Regions from separate parts of the Burkholderia sp. Bp8998 genome, predicted to be linked through region 2. Evidence: predicted binding sites of a transcription regulator. Region 2 holds the regulator's gene; the other holds the start of a gene.
What was found. The regulator LexA, encoded in region 2, represses DNA repair genes until DNA is damaged. The targets are predictions, from matches to a motif close to ACTGTATNNNNATACAGT.
Positions count from the first base shown of each region.

Region 1 (10,607 bases), on a different contig from region 2:
CGCGGAACAGGATCATCGAGTTGATGTCCCACGCGAGCCCGCACAGCATGCTCGTGATCGTGAAGCCGACGGCCGACGCGACGAACAGCCAGCGCGTCGACATCACCTTCGACAGCCAGCCCGACATCGGGATCACGATGATCTCGGCGATCAGGTAGGCCGTCTGCACCCACGACAGTTCGTCCTGGCTGGCGGACAGGCCGCCGCCGATGTCGCGCAGCGACGACGCGACGATCTGGATGTCGAGCGTCGCCATGAAGAAGCCGACGCACATCAGTGCGAACGCGAAGACGCGCTGCTTCGTCGGTTGCGACGCGGGGTCGCCGGAAAACGCGGTGGTCATCGTCGGCTCCCGTTCAGTTTGCGTGGTCGGTATGCACGATCACGACCGCGGAGAGACCCGGGCGCAGCACGTGCTCGATGCCCGGCTGCGGATCGAGCTGCACGCGCACCGGCACGCGCTGCACGATCTTCGTGAAGTTGCCGGTCGCGTTTTCGGGCGGCAGCACGCTGAAGGTTGCGCCGGTCGCGGGCGCCAGGCTGTCGACGCGGCCATGCAGGCGCGTGCTCGACGCATCGAGCGCGACGTCGACGCGATCGCCCGCATGCATCTTGCGCAGCTGGTCCTCCTTGAAGTTCGCGTCGATCCACAGCCCCGACGCGGGTACGACCGTCAGCAGCGGCACGCCGACGTTTGCGAGCATCCCGACGCGGCCCGTGCGGTTGCCGACGTAACCGTCGACCGGCGAGCGGATCGTCGTGTACTCGACGTTGAGCGCCGCGACGCGTTGCGCGGCAAGTGCCGTGTTCACGCGGGCCCGCGCATCGGCGAGCTGCGCGCCGAGCACGTCGAGCTGCCGCTTCGATGCAAGCAAAGCAGCGTCGCTGCGCGCGACGGCCGCATCCGCCTTCGAATAGTCGGCGTCCGCGCGTTCGACGATCTGGTTCGACACCGCATCGGATTTCACGAGCTCGCGGTAGCGCACGCGGTCGGACGACGCACGCGTGAGTTCGGCCGACGATGCATTCCGGTCCGCCGCATGCTGGCCGATCACCGCGTATTGAAGTTGCTGCTTCGCTTCGAGTTCGGCCACCGCGGAGCGCGCGCTGTCGACTTCGGCACTCGCCTGCGCGAGCTTCGCGTCGTAGTCGCGCGCATCGAGCTGCACGAGCACGTCGCCGGCCTTCACGGGTTGGTTGTCGGTCACGAGAATCCTGTCGACGAAACCGTTCACCTTCGGCGCGAGCACCGTGACGTCGCCGCCGACATACGCATCGTCGGTGCTTTCCTGGAAGCGCAGCACGAACAGCCAGTCGAGCGCCGCGGCCGCGACCGCGACGACCACGGCGGCCACCGCGATCCGCATCCACGGCACGCGGCGCTGCTTTGCCGGCCGGTCGATTGTGGCTGCCTCGCGGGAGGCAGCGGCTTGGGTCGTTTCCATCGATTCACCTATGTATATGCACTATTTGAAACGACCGACGATGCGTCGCCGATCGGGGAACCTAGCGTTCCGGCAGGTCGTGCGTGATCCGGAACAATTCGTCTCTGAGGCGGGCCGCCCGGGCCGGCCCGAACCGCTGCTCGAACGCTTCCTGGGCGGCGAGCCAGTGCACATGCGCGTCGGCGACCTTCGTTTCGCCGTGCGCGGTCAGCGCGAACGTCTGGCGGCGGCAACGCGCCTCGATCCGGCCGGTGACCAGGGCCGCACCGACCAGCGGCTTGAGCGCGCGCAACAGCGCCGTGCGCTCGATCACCAGCACCGTCGACAGCGTCGCCATGGTCAGGCCTGGGTGCTCCCGCAGCAGCGCGAGGATGCTGTACTGCGACGGCGTGACGCCCGCGCGCGACAGGTAGCGCTCATAGAACTGCGAGATTCGCCGGGCGGCTTGCCGGACCGCGAAGCAATCGTCATCGGTAAGCGTGGTCTTGTGCATGTGCACATGTTAGGCGGCAGGGCGGCCTGAAGCGAGGGGCGGGGCAGGATCAGATTGGTGTCGCGGCTGTACCAATCGGCGGCCGAACGGCGCGTTTTCGCGCCGGATCAGGCCGCGGCCGGAACAATCCGGCCTTCGCGGTCGCAGTACGCGGCCGTGTAGTCGATGAACGCCTTGACCTTCGCGGGCAGCAGTGCGCGGTTTGCGTAGGCGAGCTTGATTTCCACGAACGCGTCGACGAGGTCGGCGCCTTCGAGCAGCTGCACGAGCGTGCCTGACGCGAGTTCGGTTTCGACGAGCGTTCTCGGCACGACGCCGATGCCGAAGTCGTGCATCACCATTTCGCGGTTGAAGACGGGGCTGTTCGACGAGATGTCGAAGCTCAGCGGCACGGTCAGCGTGTCGCCGTCGACGCGGAACGACAGAGCGGGCCGGCGCAGCGACGGCGACATCGGCACGAACGCATGACCGGCGAGTTCGGCCGGTGTCTCGGGACGCGGATGCGTACGCAGATACGCGGGCGTCGCGACGATCACCACCGGAATGCGTTCGACGAGCCGCACGACGGTCGTCTCGCTCGTCAGCATGTACGGCACGACGATGCCGATGTCATAGCCTTCGCCAACGAGATCGACCGGGCGCTCGGTCAGCGTGACGTCGAGGCGCACCTGCGGATGCGCGGCCTTGAAGCCTGCGATCAGCGGCACGAGCCGGTTCAGCGCGGCTGTCGTGTGCGCAACGAGGCGCAGCAGTCCCTCGGGCTCGCGCGTATGCGACTGTGCCTGCGCTTCCAGCGCATCGAGTTCGTCGAGCACGGCCGCGCAGCGTTCGTAGATGCGCTCGGCGGTTTCGGTCAGCGAGACCTGGCGGGTGGTCCGGTGCAGCAGGCGGCTGCCGAAGCGCGCCTCCAGATCCGCGACCGCCCGCGACACGACCGGCCGCGCGAGGCCGTGCATGTCGGCGGCGCGCGTGAAGCTGCGCGTTTCCACCACCGATCGGAAGATCCGCAGCTTGTCGATGTAGTCCATGTTCGTCTCCTCGAGGCGATGGCGAGGCGCCCGATGCACACGGCCGGCCCGGCCATGTTACGGCGGAGTGTACATTGACTTTATGCATATGCACATATAAATTGCCGGTCATGAACGATATCCCGATGACCCAAGCCTGCAATTGCCTCGCGCTGCGTCAGGCGGCGCGCTTCGTCACGCAACTCTACGAGCGGCATCTGGCCCCGGTCGGCGTCACGCCCGCGCAGTTCTCGATCATGGCGAACCTGTCGCACCGGCCCGGCCTGGTGATGAGCGAGCTTGCCGATCGGCTGGTGATGGATCGCACGACGCTGTTGCGCGCACTGAAGCCGCTGCAGCGCGACGGATTCGTCGCCGCGGCCGCGTCCGAGCATGACGCGCGCGCGCATGCGCTCAGCCTGACGAAGCTCGGCGAGCGGACCTACGCGCAGGCGAAAGTCGAGTGGCAGGCCGCGCAGGACGAGTTCGAGACGCAGTTCGGCCGCGGCCGGGCCAAGGCGCTGCGCGACGAACTGTTCAGCCTGACGGCGCAGCGATAGGGGCAACGCGCGGTAGTATGACAAAAGCGATCCGGATCCACCGGACGAGACACGAGGAGCACCCCCCATGCTGCAGTTGAGCGAGCGCGACGACGCGATGTTGCGCGGCGCATTCGGCGACGGCGTCGCGCGCGCGATGCGGATCGTCGCGCGAACCGCCGAGGTCATGTCGGCGCCGCACCTGATCGACATCACGTCCGCGCATATCGACGGCTGTCTTTACCACGGCCAGACCAGCCTCGACTTCGTCGAGTATTTCGTCGACACCGGCGCGCGGGTCGCGGTGCCGACCACCCTGAACGTCGGGTCGCTCGACCTGATCCATCCCGAGCTGTATCACGGTGATCGCACGATCCAGCGCGATGCGCAACGCCTGATGGATGCGCACCTGCAGCTCGGCTGCGAATCGAGCTTCACGTGCGCGCCGTATCAGCTGAAGCATCGTCCGCGCGTCGGCGAGCAGATCGCATGGGCCGAATCCAATGCGATCGTGTTCGCCAATTCGGTGCTTGGTGCGCGCACCAGCCGCTACGGCGACTTTCTCGACCTGGCCGCCGCGATCACCGGGCGTGCGCCGTATGCGGGGCTGCATGTCGAATCGAATCGCGCGGCGCGGATCGTGTTCAACGCACCGGATTTCGGCCACCGTCCGTCGCGCGACATCCATTTCGCGGCGCTCGGTTTGCTGATCGGCAGGATCGCCGGCGCGACCGTGCCGGCGATCGTCGGACTGCCCGCGGACACCACCGAAGACGAACTCAAGGCGCTCGGCGCGGCCGCCGCATCGAGCGGGGCGGTCGCGCTGTTCCATGCGGTGGGCGTCACGCCCGAGGCGCCGACGCTCGACGCCGCGTTGCACGGGCAGGCGGCGCAGCGAACGGTCGACGTCGCGATGGCCGATCTCGACGCGATCCGCCGCACGCTGAATCATGGTGCGGACGGCGATGCGCTCGTCGCGGTCGCGCTCGGCACGCCGCATTTCTCGCTGGCCGAATTCCGCACGCTCGACGCGCTGCTCGATCGGTTCGACGGCAAGCCGAAGTGCGATTTCTACGTGAATACGAGCCGCTTCATCCTGTGGGAGCTGGGTGAGCTCGGGCTTGCCGGCAAGTTCGACGCGCGCGGCATCCAGATCGTCGTCGACACCTGCACGTACATCACGCCGGTGATGAAGCAGTTGTCGGGTCTGGTGATGACCAACTCGGGGAAGTGGGCGTCGTATGCGCCCGCGAACATCGGTGTCACGGTGGCGTACGGCAGCATGCGCGAGTGCGTGCGCTCCGCGTTCGAAGGAAAGGTGCGATTCGATGACTGACGCAACGATCGGGAATCTGACGGGCGACACGCTCGTGCCGGGCAGCGCATGCGCAACGACGATCGTGCTCGACAAGCCGCTCAGCTTCTGGGGCGGCTACGACTCGGGCGCGGGGCGGATCGTCGATCGCGGGCATCCGCAGGCGGGCGCGAGCCTGGCCGGCCGGATCATGGTGATGCCGCATGCGAAGGGCTCGAGTTCGAGCAGCAGCGTGCTCGCGGAAGCGGTGCGCAACGGCACCGGGCCGGTCGGGATCGTGCTGAAGGAGCGCGACCTGATCGTCTCGATCGGTGCGATCGTCGCCGCCGAACTGTATGCGATCGCGGTGCCGGTGGTGTGCGTGACGGACGACGTGTATGACGCGATCGTCGCCGCGACCGGCGAGGTGCGGATCGAGGCGGGCGAGGGCGATGGCGGTGCGCGGATTGATATCGGCGGCTGACCTGCCGGCTTACTCTCGCGCTGTTGCCGCCGCCGCTTCCCGGTACGCACTCGGCGTCTGCCCGGCCCAGCGCCGGAACGCCCGCGTGAAATTCGCCGGGTCGGTGAATTGCAGCCGCTCGGCGATCGTCTTCAGGTCGAGGTCCGACGCGGCGAGCAACTGCTTCGCGTCGCGAAACCGCGCTTCGTCGAGCAGTTGCCGATATCTCGATCCGGCCTCCTCGAGCCGGCGCCGCAACGTGCGGGGCGACACGAGCAGCGCGTCGGCGAGCGCGTCCGGGCTCGAATAGTCGCCGGCCGTGCGCGCGAGTTCCGCGCGCACGCGCTCGACGAGATCGCCTTCGTCCTGACGCACCTGCGCATACTCGCGCTCGACTTGCACGAGCGCCTGCCGGTGCGCGACTTCGTCGGCGAGCGGCAGCGGCCAGTCGAGCACGTCGCGCGCGATCCACAGCGCATTCGCCGGGCAGCCGAATTCGACCGGCGGCAACGGGTCGCGATAGCGCGCGAAATAACCGGGCTCGGGCCACGTGAAGCGCAGCGCAATCGGCGGCGACGCGCGCCCGGACCACTGCGAGATGTTCTGCGCGAGCCCCGTCAGCACGAACTCGAACATCACGTGATGCTGCAGCACGGGGCTCGCCTGCACGCCGTGCAACTCGAGCGTCGCGCCGTGCTCGTCCTCCGCATAGGTCAGACGATATTGGCGATTGCGCATCCGGAAGTAGCGCTGCGTGACGACCAGCGCGTCGCGGATGTCCCGCGCGGTCAGCGTCGCGTAGCCGAGGAAGCCGTGCACGGTCGGCTTCAACAGCAGCCCGAACGCGAGCCCGATGCCCGGATCGCCGCCGATCTCGATCGCGTTGAGCACCAGCCGGCCCCATTGCGACGGCGCGACGCGCGCGTCCGGTTCGGCCAACACCGCATCGCGCAGCCCGGTGCCCGCGCGCACGGCGGCAAGATCGACGCCGCGCGCGGCCAGCGCCTGCAGCAGCAGGCGCGTATAGGCGACCGGAATCGTCGGCCGGCGTAGCCCGAGGTGGTCCTTGCGTGACGTGGAGGTCATGTCGATTTGGCCGGAAATGACAAGCATTATGGCTGTTTGCCCCCTCACGTTCAAGGCGGCGCGCGGCCTACGATGGCATTCATCGCCTAACCGCAGAACGATCATGACGACGACCTTTCCCCACCTGCTCGCGCCGCTCGACCTCGGCTTCACCACGCTGAAGAATCGCGTGCTGATGGGCTCGATGCACACGGGCCTCGAGGACAGCCGCAAGACGCTGCCGCGCCTTGCCGACTATTTCGCCGAGCGTGCGCGCGGCGGCGTCGGCCTGATCGTGACCGGCGGCTTCGCGCCGAACGTGGCCGGCTGGACCAAGCCGTTCGGCGGCACGCTGATGACGTCGGCCGGCGCGCGGCGGCATCGCGTGATCACCGACGCCGTGCATGCGGACGACGGCAAGATCGCGCTGCAGATCCTGCATACCGGCCGCTACGGCTATCACCCGTTCGCGGTCGCGCCGTCGAAGATCAAGTCGCCGATCTCGCCGTTCGCGCCGCACGAACTCAGCGCGCGCGGCGTCGAGCGTCAGATCCGCGCGTTCGTCCGCTGCGCGCAGCTCGCGCGCGAGGCCGGTTACGACGGCGTCGAGATCATGGGCTCCGAGGGCTACCTGATCAACCAGTTCATCTCGATGCACACGAACAGGCGCACCGACCAGTGGGGCGGTTCGTACGAGAACCGGATCCGCCTGCCGATCGAGATCATCGAGCGCACGCGCGAAGCGGTCGGGCGCGATTTCATCCTGATCTATCGGCTGTCGATGCTCGACCTGATTCCCGACGGCAGCGACTGGAGCGAGACCGTGCAGCTCGCGAAGGCCGTCGAGCGCGCGGGTGCGACCATCATCAACACGGGGATCGGCTGGCACGAGGCGCGCATACCGACGATCGCGACGTCGGTGCCGCGCGGCGCGTTCGCATGGGTGACGAAGAAGATGAAGGGCGAGGTCGGCATCCCGCTCGTGACGACCAACCGGATCAACCGGCCCGAAGTGGCCGAGCAGATTCTCGCGGACGGATGCGCGGACATGGTGTCGATGGCGCGCCCGCTGCTCGCCGACGCCGAGTTCGTCGTCAAGGCCGCGCAGGGTCGCGCCGACGAGATCAACACCTGCATCGGCTGCAACCAGGCGTGTCTCGATCACGCGTTCAAGAACGAGATCGCTTCGTGCCTGCTGAACCCGCGCGCCTGCCATGAAACAGAGCTGACCTATGCGCGCGTGCCGCAGCCGAAGCGCATCGCGGTGGTCGGCGCGGGGCCGGCCGGGCTTGCGTGCTCGACCGTGCTCGCGCAGCGCGGGCACCACGTCGACCTGTTCGACGCGGCGTCGGAGATCGGCGGCCAGTTCAACATGGCGAAGCGGATTCCGGGCAAGGAGGAGTTCGACGAAGCGCTGCGTTACTTCGGCCGGCAGGTCGAGCTGACCGGTGTGAACCTGCACCTGAACCGTCGCGTCGACGCAAGCGACCTGATCGCGGGCGGCTACGACGAGATCGTGCTCGCGACCGGCGTGGCGCCGCGCGACCCGAAGATTCCCGGCCAGGACGGGCCGAACGTGCTCAGCTATATCGACGTGCTCGCCGGCAGGCGGCCGGTCGGCCGGCGTGTCGCGGTGGTCGGCGCCGGCGGCATCGGCTTCGATGTCGCCGAATATCTGGTGCAGGACGGCGAGTCGCCGACGCTCGATCTGGAAGAGTGGAAAGCGGAGTGGGGCGTGACCGATCCGGCCGTGACGCGTGGCGGCGTGACGCGCGCACAGGTCGCCGCGCCGGCGCGCGAAGTGACGCTGCTGCAGCGCAAGGCGGCGCCGCTCGGCAAGGGGCTCGGCAAGACGACCGGCTGGATTCACCGCGCGACGCTGAAGATGAAGCAGGTGAAGATGATCGGTGGCGTGAACTACGAACTCATCGATGTGCGCGGGCTGCACGTGTCGTACGGCGAACAGCGTACCGATCACGAACTGATCGAAGCCGACACGATCGTGCTGTGCACGGGGCAGGAACCGCAGCGCGCGCTGCTCGCGCCGCTGCAGGCGGCCGGACGCTCGGTGCACCTGATCGGCGGCGCGGACCTGGCGGCCGAACTCGATGCGAAGCGTGCAATCGATCAGGGCTCGCGGCTCGCGGCGCGGTTGTGACGGGCAGCCGTGTCGGCTTTCGACACGGCGTGCGTCGCGCGGCGGTGGCTTGCCTGCGCGACGAAGCCTGACTTTCGGGTCGATGATTCGGCATCCGGCGCACGCGGGCAGCGCGGAGCGGATGTGCAGCGTCGCCATGCAACGCGGCGACGCGATTCCGGCACAACGACATCCGCGAGCGGCCGGCGTACGTCAGGCCGCTTCGGCCCGCTCTTCCTCTTCCGCTTCCAGCATCGCCTTGACGATCAGGTAGACGGCCGGCAGGTCGTCGTCGTCGCGACGCCAGTCGACCAGCTCCTCGACGTCCGCGGCGACCAGCCGGCTGTCGCGCAGGCGGATGAACGCGTCGACGACCGTCGGATCGTTGCGGCTCAGGAAACCGGTATTCGAGAACGCGAGTTCCTCGACGTTCAGCAGCGCCTCCCAGCTCATCGTGCGCACCGCGGCCGGATGGGTGCGGCGTCGCAGGCCGAGCGCGCGTTGGGCAGGGCCGCCGACGACACGCTGCAGGTCGACGACCGCCCGCTGCGCGGCACGCTCGAAGTGGACGGGGTTGAAGCCGGGTTGCTCGGGATCGAATGCGGATGACTGGAACATGGTCGCCTCACAAAAGTCCGTCCGTCATGGGTGACGGAATTCGGGTCAAATGGTGCAAAAGCACTGTAAATATATACAGTGTTCGAGGCGGTTTCAAGTCCTGAATGCAGATGTGTTCGTCGACCCGGGTTCGAGGGGCGGAGCGATGGCGGCAGACGCATGCAACCGTGCCGTTTCCGCGAGCGACTCACACCGACGCGGCGATCGTCTCACGCAACCACCGATGCGCCGGGTCGCGATGCACGCGTTCGTGCCACAGCATCGACATTTCGTAGCCGGGGACCTCGACCGGCGTGTCGACCACGCGCAACGCGGGGGTACCGTGCACCAGCCGCTCGGGCAGCATCGCGACGAGGTCCGTGCTGGCGACGGCCGACATCACGAACAGGAAATGCGGAACGGACAGCACGACACGCCGCGCGGCACCCGCTTTCGCGAGCGCGTCGTCCGTCACGCCGAAGAAGCCGCCGCCGTCGGGCGACACGATCACGTGTTCCAGCGCGCCGAACTGCGCGAGCGTCGGGCGCCGCTTCAGTTTCGGATGACCGGCGCGGCCGACGAGCACGTATCGCTCGACGAACAGCGGCAGGCGCCGCATTCCTTCCGGCGAACCTTCGGTCGTGTGGAAGGCCAGGTCGATACCGTTGCGCTCCGCGTCCTGCTCGATGCGCGGCGGCACGAGCTCGACGACGGCAAGCCGCGTGGCGGGGGCGGCCGAACGCAGCGTGTTCAGTGCGGGCAGGACGATCGTCGATTCGCCGTAGTCGGTCGCGGCCACGCGCCAGGTATTCGTCGCGGTTGCCGGATCGAACGGCGTGGCCGTCAGCACCGCGCGCTCGACTGCCTCCAGCGCGTCCCGCAGCGGCTCGCGCAGCGTTTCCGCGCGCGCCGTCGGCCGCATCCCGCGCGGCCCCGGCAGCAGCAGCGGATCGCCGAACAGGTCGCGCAGTTTCTGCAGCTGCACGCTGACCGACGGCTGCGACATGTTCAGTTTTTCAGCCGCCCGCGTGACGTTGTGCTCGGCGAGCAGCACGTCGAGCGTGACCAGCAGGTTCAGATCCAGCCGTCTGAGATTGTTCATGGCTATACCTGTAATATCAGTAATTCATTTCCAATATACCTTCGGCGACGGCATCCTGCAGTCATTCAATCAACGGAGCAATCAACATGAACGTGCTGATCGTCTATGCCCATCCCGAGCCGCGCTCGCTGAACGGTGCGCTGCGGGACTTCGCGGTCGAGCATCTCGAAGCGTCAGGCCATGCCGTGCAGGTGACCGATCTATATGCGATGAACTGGAAGGCCGCATTCGATGCACATGACGTGATCGACCGTGCGCCCGACGCGCGCTTCGATCCCGCGCTCGATTCGAAGCGTGCGTTCGAGACGGGCACGCAGCGCGACGACATCGCGCGCGAACAGGCCAAGCTGAAGTGGGCCGACGCGGTGATCCTGCAGTTTCCGCTGTGGTGGTTCTCGATGCCGGCGATCATGAAGGGCTGGGTCGAGCGTGTGTATGCGTACGGCTTCGCGTACGGCGTCGGCG
Region 1 covers NZ_QTQF01000001.1:308,778-319,384, forward strand. Annotated here, with positions in the region: gene DIE06_RS01380 (DHA2 family efflux MFS transporter permease subunit) at 1-343, opposite strand, end outside; gene DIE06_RS01385 (HlyD family secretion protein) at 357-1,445, opposite strand; gene DIE06_RS01390 (MarR family winged helix-turn-helix transcriptional regulator) at 1,507-1,938, opposite strand; gene DIE06_RS01395 (LysR family transcriptional regulator) at 2,046-2,966, opposite strand; gene DIE06_RS01400 (MarR family winged helix-turn-helix transcriptional regulator) at 3,077-3,505, shown strand; gene DIE06_RS01405 (aconitase X) at 3,573-4,820, shown strand; gene DIE06_RS01410 (aconitase X swivel domain-containing protein) at 4,813-5,262, shown strand; gene DIE06_RS01415 (AraC family transcriptional regulator) at 5,272-6,354, opposite strand; gene DIE06_RS01420 (NADPH-dependent 2,4-dienoyl-CoA reductase) at 6,431-8,464, shown strand; gene DIE06_RS01425 (DUF2471 family protein) at 8,657-9,061, opposite strand; gene DIE06_RS01430 (LysR family transcriptional regulator) at 9,249-10,142, opposite strand; gene DIE06_RS01435 (NAD(P)H-dependent oxidoreductase) at 10,229-10,607, shown strand, end outside.
Region 1: DIE06_RS01425 (DUF2471 family protein) is a predicted target of LexA. The motif match lies at 9,124-9,141, and genes of this name have one in related genera.

Region 2 (10,607 bases):
CGGCGCGAACATCTCGATCAGCCGGTACGCATACGCGCGCAGGAACGCGCCCTTGCGCAACCCGACGCGCGTCGTGCTCGCCTCGAACAGGTGCTGCGTGTCGAGGGCGACGAGCCCGGTATCGCGCTGCGGATCGAAGGCCATCGCCGCGACGACGCCGATCCCCATCCCGAGCTCGACGTAGGTCTTGATCACGTCCGCGTCGATCGCGGTCAGCACCACGTCGGGCACGGCGCCGGCCTGCGTGAATGCCTGGTCGATGTGCGAGCGGCCCGTGAAGTCCTGGTCGTACGTGATGATCGGATACTCGGCGATCTCGTCGAGCGTCAGGTTCTCGCGGCCGACGAGCGGATGCCCCTTCGGCACGACGACCGTGTGGTGCCACGAATAGCACGGGAACGTGACGATGTCCGGATAGCGATCGAGCGCCTCGGTCGAGATGCCGAGGTCGGCTTCGCCGTTCAGGATCATCTGCGCGATCTGCTGCGGGCTGCCCTGGCGCAGCGCGAGATGCACCTTCGGGAACACGTCGGTGAACTGGCGGATCACCTTCGGCAGCGCATAGCGCGCCTGCGTGTGCGTCGTCGCGACGACGAGGTGGCCGCTGTCCTGGTCCGCGAACTGGCGTGCGACGCGGCGCAGGTTTTCGGCGTCGAGCAGCATCCGCTCGATCAGCTGGTGCACGGCCTTGCCGGGCTCCGTGAGCCCCGTGAGCCGCTTGCCGCGGCGGATGAAGATGTCGACACCCAGTTCATCCTCGAGATCCTTGATCTGCTTCGACACGCCCGACTGCGACGTGTACAGCACGTTCGCGACTTCCGTCAGGTTCATGTTCTGGCGCACGGCTTCGCGCACGAAGCGCAATTGCTGAAAATTCATGGGTATGCCTCTTAGGCTGTCGTTGTTCGAATGTCGATCCGGAGCGGTAGCCGCCCTCTTCTCTTTGCCGGGTTCAGGCGTCAGTGTGCGGGAAATACGCGCACCGCGCGCGGCACGGCCGTCGCGCCATCGCCGACCTGCAGCGCGAGCGCACGCCATGCGTCGCGATCGAGTTCCGCTTCGAGTGCGCCGCCGGTACGCGCCTCGAGTTCGACCCGCACCGAGCCGCCGAGCGGGATCACGCGGCGCACGTCGACCGCGATGCCGTCGCGATGGCCGTCGCCGCACGGCCACAGCTGCAGGTCGTGCGGCCGCACGTACGCGTTCGCGGGGCCCGCGAAATCGGCGTCGACCGCGATCGGCGCAGCCGCCCCCTCGGCGACGAAGCCGCGCCCGACGACCGTGCCCGGCAGCCGGTTCGCCGCGCCGAGGAACTCGTAGACGAACGCGCTCTGCGGATGATCGTAGACGTCCTGCGGGCTGCCGACCTGCTCCACGTGACCGCGGTTCAGCACGACGATCCGGTCGGCCACTTCCAGCGCCTCCTCCTGGTCGTGCGTGACGAAGATCGTCGAGATGTGCAGGTCGTCGTGCAGGCGCCGCAGCCAGCCGCGCAGCTCCTTGCGCACCTTCGCGTCGAGCGCGCCGAACGGCTCGTCGAGCAGCAGCACCTTCGGCTCGACCGCGAGCGCGCGGGCCAGCGCGATCCGCTGGCGCTGGCCGCCCGACAGCTCGGACGGGTAGCGCTGCGCGAGCCAGTCGAGCTGCACGAGCTTCAGCAGCTCGTGCACCTTGTCGCGGATCACGGCTTCCGACGGCCGCTCGCGGCGCGGCTTCACGCGCAACCCGAACGCGACGTTCTCGAACACGGTCATATGGCGGAACAGCGCGTAATGCTGGAACACGAAGCCGACCTGGCGATCGCGCGCGCCGACCGACGCGACGTCGAGCCCCTGCAGCACGACCTGTCCGGCGTCCGCGTGCTCGAGGCCCGCGATCACGCGCAGCAGCGTGGTCTTGCCGCAGCCGGACGGCCCGAGCAGCGCGACGAGCTCGCCCGGCGGGAAGTCGAGCGACACGTTGTCGAGGGCGGTGAAATCGCCGAAGCGCTTCTGAAGGTGACGGACGGTGATACCCATTCTGGTTGCCTCTTTACGATTTCGACGAAATGGCGGCGACGGGGCCGGCATGAGCGGGAACGTCATCGCGTGCGCCGGCCAGTTCGGCGGCGAGGTGACGCTCGGCGAGCAGCTTCAGCGCGAGCGTGACGAGCGCGAGCAGCGCCAGCACCGACGCCACCGCGAACGCCGCCGCGAAGTTGTATTCGTTGTACAGGATCTCGACGTGCAGCGGCATCGTGTCGGTCACGCCGCGGATGTGGCCGGACACGACCGACACCGCACCGAATTCGCCCATCGCACGCGCATTGCACAGGATCACGCCGTACAGCAGGCCCCACCTCACGTTCGGCAGCGTCACGCGCCGGAAGATCTGCCAGCCCGATGCGCCCAGCACGCGCGCGGCCTCTTCCTCGTCGGTGCCCTGCGCCTGCATCAGCGGGATCAGTTCGCGCGCGACGAACGGGAACGTGACGAAGATCGTCGCGAGCACGATGCCCGGCACCGCGAAGATGATCTGCACGTCGTGGTCCTGCAGCCACGGACCGAGCCAGCCCTGCGCGCCGAACAGCAGCACGTAGACGAGACCCGAGATCACCGGCGACACGGAGAACGGCAGGTCGATCAGCGTGGTCAGCAACGCCTTGCCGCGGAATTCGAATTTCGCGATCGCCCACGATGCGCACACGCCGAACACGAGGTTCAGCGGCACCGCGATCACGGCGACGGTCAGTGTCAGCTTGATCGCCGACCATGCGTCGGGATCGGCGAGCGACTCGAGATAGAAGCCGACGCCCTTGCGCAGCGCCTCGAAGAACACCGCGGCGAGCGGCACGACGAGGAAGAACGCGAGGAACGCCAGCGCAACGCCGATCAGCAACCAGCGCACGGCGCGCGGCTCGCTGACGGGGTCGAGCTGTTTCGCGGCGCGCGCGCGCGCGGCGGACGGGTTGTTCGGCACGGCACTGGACTCCTGGCTCATTGCTGGCCTCCTGCCGCGGCGACAACGGTGACAGTCGCGGGCGCCGGGCCGCTCGCGCCCTTGCTCGTCCTGCGCTGCAGATACCACTGCAGCGTGTTGATGAACAGCAGCATCAGGAACGACACGACCAGCATCACGACGGCCAGCGCGGTCGCACCCGCGTAGTCGTATTGCTCCAGCTTCGTGATGATCAGCAGCGACGTGATCTCGGACTTCATCGGCACGTTGCCGGCAATGAAGATCACCGACCCGTACTCGCCGAGCGCGCGCGCGAACGCCAGCGCGAAGCCGGTGAGCAGCGCCGGCAGCACGGCCGGCAGCACGACGCGGCGGAACGTCAGCCAGCGCGTTGCGCCGAGGCACGCGGCGGCCTCTTCCTGCTCGCGCTCGAAATCCTCGAGCACCGGCTGCACGGTGCGCACGACGAACGGCAGCCCGATGAAGGTCAGCGCCACCAGTACGCCGGCCGGCGTGAACGCGATCTTGATGCCGAACGGCGCGAGATACTGGCCGACCCAGCCGTTGGTTGCATAGACGGCCGCGAGCGAGATGCCGGCGACCGACGTCGGCAGCGCGAACGGCAGGTCGACGATCGCGTCCACGAGGCGCTTGAACGGAAACGTATAACGCACCAGCACCCACGCGACGAGAAAGCCGAACACGGCGTTGATCAATGCACCGCCGAGCGCGGCGGAGAACGTCAGCCGGTACGACGCGAGTACGCGCGGCGACGCGACGGCGGTGACGAACTGGTCCCACGACAGCGTCGCGGTCTTCAGGAACGTGGCGGCGAGCGGGATCAGCACCACGAGGCTCAAATAGGCCACCGTGATGCCGAGCGTCACGCCGAAACCGGGCAGCGCGCTCGGCTTGCGAAAGGTGTACGTCGTCATCGGATGCTCTTGCTGGGTCGTTGCTGCTCACGGGTCCGACGCAAACGCGGGCGCGAGGTGTCGCGCCGGCGGGCAATCGGGGATGCGGCGCGCTGTCGTGGCGCGCCGCTGTCGTTATGGGTTGCTGCCTGGCCTTACTGCGGCTTGTAGATCGAGTCGAACACACCGCCGTCCGCGAAATGCGTCTTCTGCGCATTCGTCCAGCCGCCGAACGTGTCGTCGACCGTGTACAGCTTCAGCTTCGGGAACTGCTTCGTCAGGTTCGCCGGCACGTTCTTCGAACGCGGACGGTAGTAGTTGCGCGCCGCGATCTCCTGGCCCTGCGGGCTATACAGGAAATTCAGGTAGGCCTCGGCCAGCTTGCGCGTGCCCTTCTTGTCGACCACCTTGTCGACCACGGCCACGGGCGGCTCGGCCAGGATGCTCACCGACGGCACGACGATCTCGAACTTGTCGGTACCGAATTCCTTGACCGACAGGAACGCCTCGTTCTCCCACGCGATCAGCACGTCGCCGATCCCGCGCTGCACGAAGCTCGTCGTCGCACCGCGCGCGCCCGAGTCGAGCACGCCCGCATTCTTGTAGAGCTTCGTCACGAATTCCTTCGCGGTCTGCTCGTTGCCACCCGGCTTGTGGACCGCGTACGCCCATGCGGCCAGGTAGTTCCAGCGCGCACCGCCCGACGTCTTCGGGTTCGGCGTGACGATCGAGATGCCCGGCTTCGTCAGGTCGTCCCAGTCCTTGATCCCTTTCGGGTTGCCCTTGCGCACCAGGAACACGATCGTCGACGTGTACGGCGACGCGTTGTCCGGCAGGCGCTTCTGCCAGTCCTTGTTGACGAGCCCCTTGTTGGCGAGCGCGTCGATGTCGTAGGCCAGCGCGAGCGTCACGACGTCGGCCTGCAGGCCGTCGAGCACCGAGCGCGCCTGCGCGCCCGAGCCGCCGTGCGACTGCTTGAAGTTGACCGTCTCGCCCGTCTTCGCCTTCCACTCCTTGCCGAATGCCTGGTTGAAGTCCTGGTACAGCTCGCGCGTCGGGTCGTAGGACACGTTCAGGAACGTCGTATCGGCCTGGGCATGTGTCGCGACGCCCAGCGCCGCCGCCGCGCCCAGCGCGAGTGTTGCGATCAGGCGGCCCACTCCGCCCGCCAGCCCCGTATTGCGCTTCGCCATCCTTGGTTCTCCAGTGTTGTCGGTATTGCGATGTCGGGCCAGTCTAACGAACGGGTTACATGATTAAAAATAATCGTTCTTCATTTTTTAATACTCAAAAGTGCTAACGCAGACGGGACGGACGGTTGCGGCAGACGAACCGGCGTCCGGACGTCGCGAAACCGCGTCGGAACCGGCGCGATCGCGTCGAACCTCAAGTAACGCTTGAAATTCGCGAAGTACTGTATAAAAATACAGCTCACTGTCTATCCATACAGTTCAGCCATGACCAAACTCACCGCCCGTCAGCAGCAAGTGTTCGACTTGATCCGCCGCGCGATCGAGCGCTCCGGTTTCCCGCCCACGCGCGCCGAGATCGCGGCAGAGCTGGGCTTCAGCTCGCCGAATGCGGCCGAGGAGCACCTCCGTGCGCTGGCGCGCAAGGGCGTGATCGAGCTGGCCGCCGGCGCGTCGCGCGGCATCCGCCTGCTCGGCATCGACGACGCACCGCACCAGTTCACGCTGCCGCACGCCGGCCTGATGCAACTGTCGCTGCCGCTCGTCGGCCGGGTGGCGGCCGGTAGCCCGATCCTCGCGCAGGAGCACATCTCGCAGCATTACGCGTGCGATCCCGCGCTGTTCACCAGCAAGCCCGACTACCTGTTGAAGGTGCGCGGCCTGTCGATGCGCGACGCCGGCATTCTCGACGGCGACCTCCTCGCCGTGCAGAAGCGCACGGAAGCGAAGGACGGCCAGATCATCGTCGCGCGGCTCGGCGACGACGTCACGGTCAAGCGCCTGATGCGCCGGCCCGGCGGCCTCGAGCTGATCGCCGAAAACCCGGATTACGAAAACATCTTCGTCAAGGCCGGCAGCGCGGAATTCGCGCTCGAAGGCATCGCCGTCGGGCTGATCCGCTCGGGCGAACTCTGACAATCGGTCTCGCTGAGGAGAACATCATGGAACGCCTTTCCCGTTTGCTGCCTTTCCGTCAATTCGGTCGCCTGCGTCACCTGCGCGGCCGCACGCCCTGCGCGCCGCTGTCCGCCGCGGCGCCCGTGGGGAACCAAGAAGTCGCAGTTGAACGGCAGGCGTCGCTGCTGCCGTCAGCGCTGCCCGCATTCGCGCGGGTCTCGCTGAACGCCGGCCTGAATCACGCGGAACCGGCGCGCCGTGCGCCCGTGCGCGTCTATCACGGCCGGTCGCGCCTGATCATGGTCGGGACGATCGATGCCGTGTGCCGGATGATCGATCGCTGCATCGCCGAGGAACGATCGGCCACGCACGGCGGTCTCTGATTGCGGAACCTGTCCGCACCGGAGGCATCGTGACCGGATCTTCGGGCCGCGCGTGGCGGCTCAAGCCCCTAGTGATCGTCGTGCTGGCCGTCGCCGTACTGGTGGCGATCGGCTATGCATACGCATCGCCGTACGTCGCGCTCGGTCGCCTGAAATCGGCGATCGATGCGCGCGATGCGCAATCGGTCAGCGAATATGTCGATTTTCCGTCGCTGCGCATCAGCCTGAAGCAGCAGGTCACGGAAGAGTTGATGCGCCGGATCGACGCTGTGAAGAAGGACAATCCGTTCGCGGTGATTGGCGCGCTGATCGGATCTGCGTTGATCGGCCCGCTTGTCGATGCCTACGCGACACCGGAAGGTGTGGCGGCGCTGATGAGCGGCATTCCCCCGCGCGGTAATCCGGGCGAACGGCCACCCGAATGGTCGGGCCCGCCGTCGGGTGGTGCGCCTGGCAACGCACCGGCCGCACCGCCGGTCAATCCGGCGGGCACCCCGGTACCGGGCAGCAATGCGTCCGTCTCGACCGCATCGGCGCCGGCCGCCGCACCCGCGCCGGTGCCGGCGCCGGCCAGCCCGACCGACGCGGGCCATCGGCAGCAAACGAGTGCCGGCTACCGGAATATCGATGAATTTGTCGTGACCTACCGGCGCAGTGCCGACGGCACGCGCTATGCGGCGATCTTCCACCGCTTCGGCCTGTTCTCGTGGAAGCTGTCCGCGATCGACCTGCACGCCTGAGGTTGCAATCGGGGTAGATGCCGCTGAGGCGGCACGGCGAGCAACCGGCGCGGATCGCAGGACAACCCGGCCGGTCGCGCGATCACTGCGTCACTTACCGCTCGCGGTGGCCGCCTCGCGTTCGCGCGCGATCTCGGCCTTTTGTTCTTCCGCCGACGAACACGCGACCAGAATGCTGCAGCTCACGCGATCGAGCAGTTGCGTGTTGCCCGACCCCATCCACCATCTCGACAATCCGCTGCGGCACCGATGACCGACGACGACGAGGTCGACCTTCAACTCCGTCGCGAGATTCGCGATTTCGTCGATCGGATAGCCGAACGCGAAATGGCCTTCCGCCTGAACGCCACGCTCGCGCAACCAGTTCACGCCTTCCTGCAGGATCTCGCGTGCGGTTTCCTCGAAGCGGCCGCACGCGACGTCGGTCAGCAGCCCTGCGCTTTGCGCGATGCTCGAGCGCATGTCGACGACCGACAGCAAATGCGTTTCCGCCTTCAGGTCGAGCGCGAGATTGGCACCGCACCGCAATGCCTTGCGTCCTTCGAGCGTGCCGTCGTAGCACAGCAGAATCTTGTTGTAGCTAGCCATGAAACCTCCCTGTCGCGACTACGTACCCTATGCACTCATCATGGTGCGCCGCAATTCAGGACGCAAGGGATGGAAAACGCTGATTCGCCGCGCGGGGCGCGTCGGCGATGATGCGGTGCACGATCCGTGTGCGCATGCACCGTGCCGTGCGGGCATGCCCGGAAGAGACGCCGCCGATGCACTAGAATGGCCCGTTCGTGCCCTCGACTGCGTTTGCCGCGGTCATGCCCATGTGACACGCATTCGCCCGAACCGTTCGCCGGCCGGCATGCCGATCCGGCCAGCCGCGAAACGCGTCCGCGCCCGCTCACAACGACAACCTGCCCATGTCCGTTGCACCGATCGATTTCCGGAACGTCGAAAAGCGCTATGGCGACAAGCTCGTCGTCAACGACCTGTCCTTCCACGTGCAGGCCGGTGAATGCTACGGCCTGCTTGGGCCGAACGGCGCCGGCAAGACCACGACGCTGAAGATGCTGCTCGGCCTCGTGTATCCCGACGCCGGCACCATTTCGCTGTGCGGCGAACCGGTTCCGTCGCGCGCGCGGCATGCGCGCCAGCGCGTCGGCGTCGTCCCGCAGTTCGACAACCTCGACCCCGACTTCACGGTCCGCGAAAACCTGCTCGTGTTCAGCCGCTATTTCGGAATGTCGGCGCAGGCTTCCCGGGCGCTCGTGCAGCCGTTGCTCGAATTTGCGAAGCTGGAAAACAAGGCCGATGCGAAGGTCGGCGAGCTGTCGGGCGGGATGAAGCGCCGTCTGACGCTCGCACGCGCACTCGTCAACGATCCCGACGTGCTGGTGCTCGACGAGCCGACGACGGGTCTCGATCCGCAGGCGCGGCACCTGATGTGGGAGCGGTTGCGTTCGCTGCTCGCGCGCGGCAAGACGATCCTGATCACCACGCACTTCATGGAGGAAGCCGAGCGCCTGTGCGACCGGCTGTGCGTGATCGAGGAAGGCCGCAAGATCGCCGAAGGCGCGCCGCATGCGCTGATCGAATCGGAGATCGGCTGCGACGTGATCGAGATCTACGGGCCCGACCCGGTCGCCTTGCGCGACGAGCTGGCGCCGTTCGCGAAGCACACCGAGATCAGCGGCGAGACGCTGTTCTGCTACGTGACCGATCCCGAGCCGCTCAGTGCGCGACTCAAGGGTCGCACGGGATTGCGCTATCTGCATCGCCCGGCCAATCTGGAAGATGTGTTCCTGCGGCTCACGGGCCGCGAAATGCAGGACTGATCGATCATGGACGTACGCAACTATTCCGCCGCCGCGCCGTCCGCACCGCCACGCGAATCACGCTTCGCAATCGCGCTGCCCGCGAATGCCACCAACTGGATCGCCGTGTGGCGGCGCAACTACCTCGTGTGGCGCAAGCTCGCGCTCGCGTCGCTGTTCGGCAATCTCGCCGATCCGATGATCTACCTGTTCGGGCTGGGGTTCGGGCTCGGCCTGATGCTCGGCCATGTCGACGGCGTGTCCTATATCGCGTTCCTCGCGGCCGGCACGGTCGGATCGAGCGTGATGATGTCCGCGAGCTTCGAGTCGATGTATTCGGGCTTCTCGCGGATGCACGTGCAGCGCACCTGGGAAGCGATCATGCACACGCCGCTCGCGCTGGGCGACATCGTGCTCGGGGAGATTGTCTGGGGAGCGAGCAAGGCGCTGCTGTCGGGCGTCGCGATCATGCTCGTCGCGGGCCTGCTCGGCTATGCGCGGTTTCCGTCGATGCTCGCGGCGCTGCCCGTGATCGCACTCGCCGGCCTCGCGTTCGCGAGCACCGCGATGATCGTCACCGCGCTCGCGCCGTCCTACGACTTCTTCATGTTCTATCAGACGCTCGTGCTGACGCCGATGCTGCTGCTGTCGGGCGTGTTCTTCCCGATCACGCAGTTGCCGCCGATCGCACAGCACGCCGCACACGTGCTGCCGCTCGCGAACGCGGTCGAACTGATCCGGCCCGCGATGCTCGGCCGGCCGGCGACGGACGTCGGCCTGCATCTCGCGGCGCTCGCCGGCTATGCGGTCGGCGGATTCATCGTCTCCGCGTGGCTGTTCCGGCGGCGGATGATGCGTTGACGGCCGGCGCGCACGGCGCCGGCTCGATGCGACGAAGTGGCGGCGACGTTACTCGTCGTCGTCGCTCCACGGGATCTCGACGTCGGTCAGGAACGCGACGATCGCCAGCGGGCCGCCTTCCTGGCGGCCGAGCTTGCCGTCCGCGCGATGCCATTCGACGCGGAACTGCGTACCCGGATCGTCGGCGACCAGATACACCGCGCGCAGTTCTTCCGCGTCGGCTTCGTCGACCGGACCGTCGAACGATACCAGCATCTTCTGCGGCCACAGGCCGTTCACCGGATCGTAAATGCGGTCGCCCTGCGGAATCTCGATGCTGGCCTCGACGCCGATCGTGGCGGAGGCTTCGATGATCATCGTGCCGAGCGCGTTCAGCACGGCAGTCGCCCGCGCGGAATTGGCCTGGCGGATCGCGAGATCGCCGCGCGTCAGCGCCTTTTCGAGTCGAGGATGAATCTTCGGTTGGGTCATGCGTTTTCCTGTTTGCTTCTTGTAAAGGGCACCGCATGCGTGAGGCGGCGGTGCCGGATGAATACGACGGTCGCGCGGCGGGATCGGTCAGCGCGCGCCGCAGCGGCCATCACGCAGGTCCGGCCGCCGTCTCGTCCGCGCCCGTCAGAACCCGAACGCGATCGCGAGCAGCCCGCTCGCGACCCCGAATACGACGACGAGGCCCGTGACGATCGCCAGCATGTAAGGCTTGAACGAACGCGCGAGCATCGCGAGCGACGGCACGCTGATCGGCGGCAGCGTCATCAGCAGCGCGGCGGCCGGGCCGACGCCCATGCCGAGCGACAGCATTGCCTGGATGATCGGCACCTCGCCGGCCGTCGGGATCACGAACAACGTGCCCGCAACCGCGAACGCGATGATCCAG
Region 2 covers NZ_QTQF01000007.1:189,402-200,008, forward strand. Annotated here, with positions in the region: gene DIE06_RS10715 (CysB family HTH-type transcriptional regulator) at 1-879, opposite strand, end outside; gene DIE06_RS10720 (sulfate/molybdate ABC transporter ATP-binding protein) at 960-2,018, opposite strand; gene cysW (sulfate ABC transporter permease subunit CysW) at 2,032-2,979, opposite strand; gene cysT (sulfate ABC transporter permease subunit CysT) at 2,976-3,872, opposite strand; gene DIE06_RS10735 (sulfate ABC transporter substrate-binding protein) at 4,007-5,044, opposite strand; gene lexA (transcriptional repressor LexA) at 5,309-5,956, shown strand; gene DIE06_RS10745 (hypothetical protein) at 5,983-6,321, shown strand; gene DIE06_RS10750 (DUF2939 domain-containing protein) at 6,351-7,061, shown strand; gene DIE06_RS10755 (universal stress protein) at 7,152-7,649, opposite strand; gene nodI (nodulation factor ABC transporter ATP-binding protein NodI) at 7,976-8,890, shown strand; gene DIE06_RS10770 (ABC transporter permease) at 8,897-9,730, shown strand; gene DIE06_RS10775 (hypothetical protein) at 9,779-10,201, opposite strand; gene DIE06_RS10780 (permease) at 10,346-10,607, opposite strand, start outside.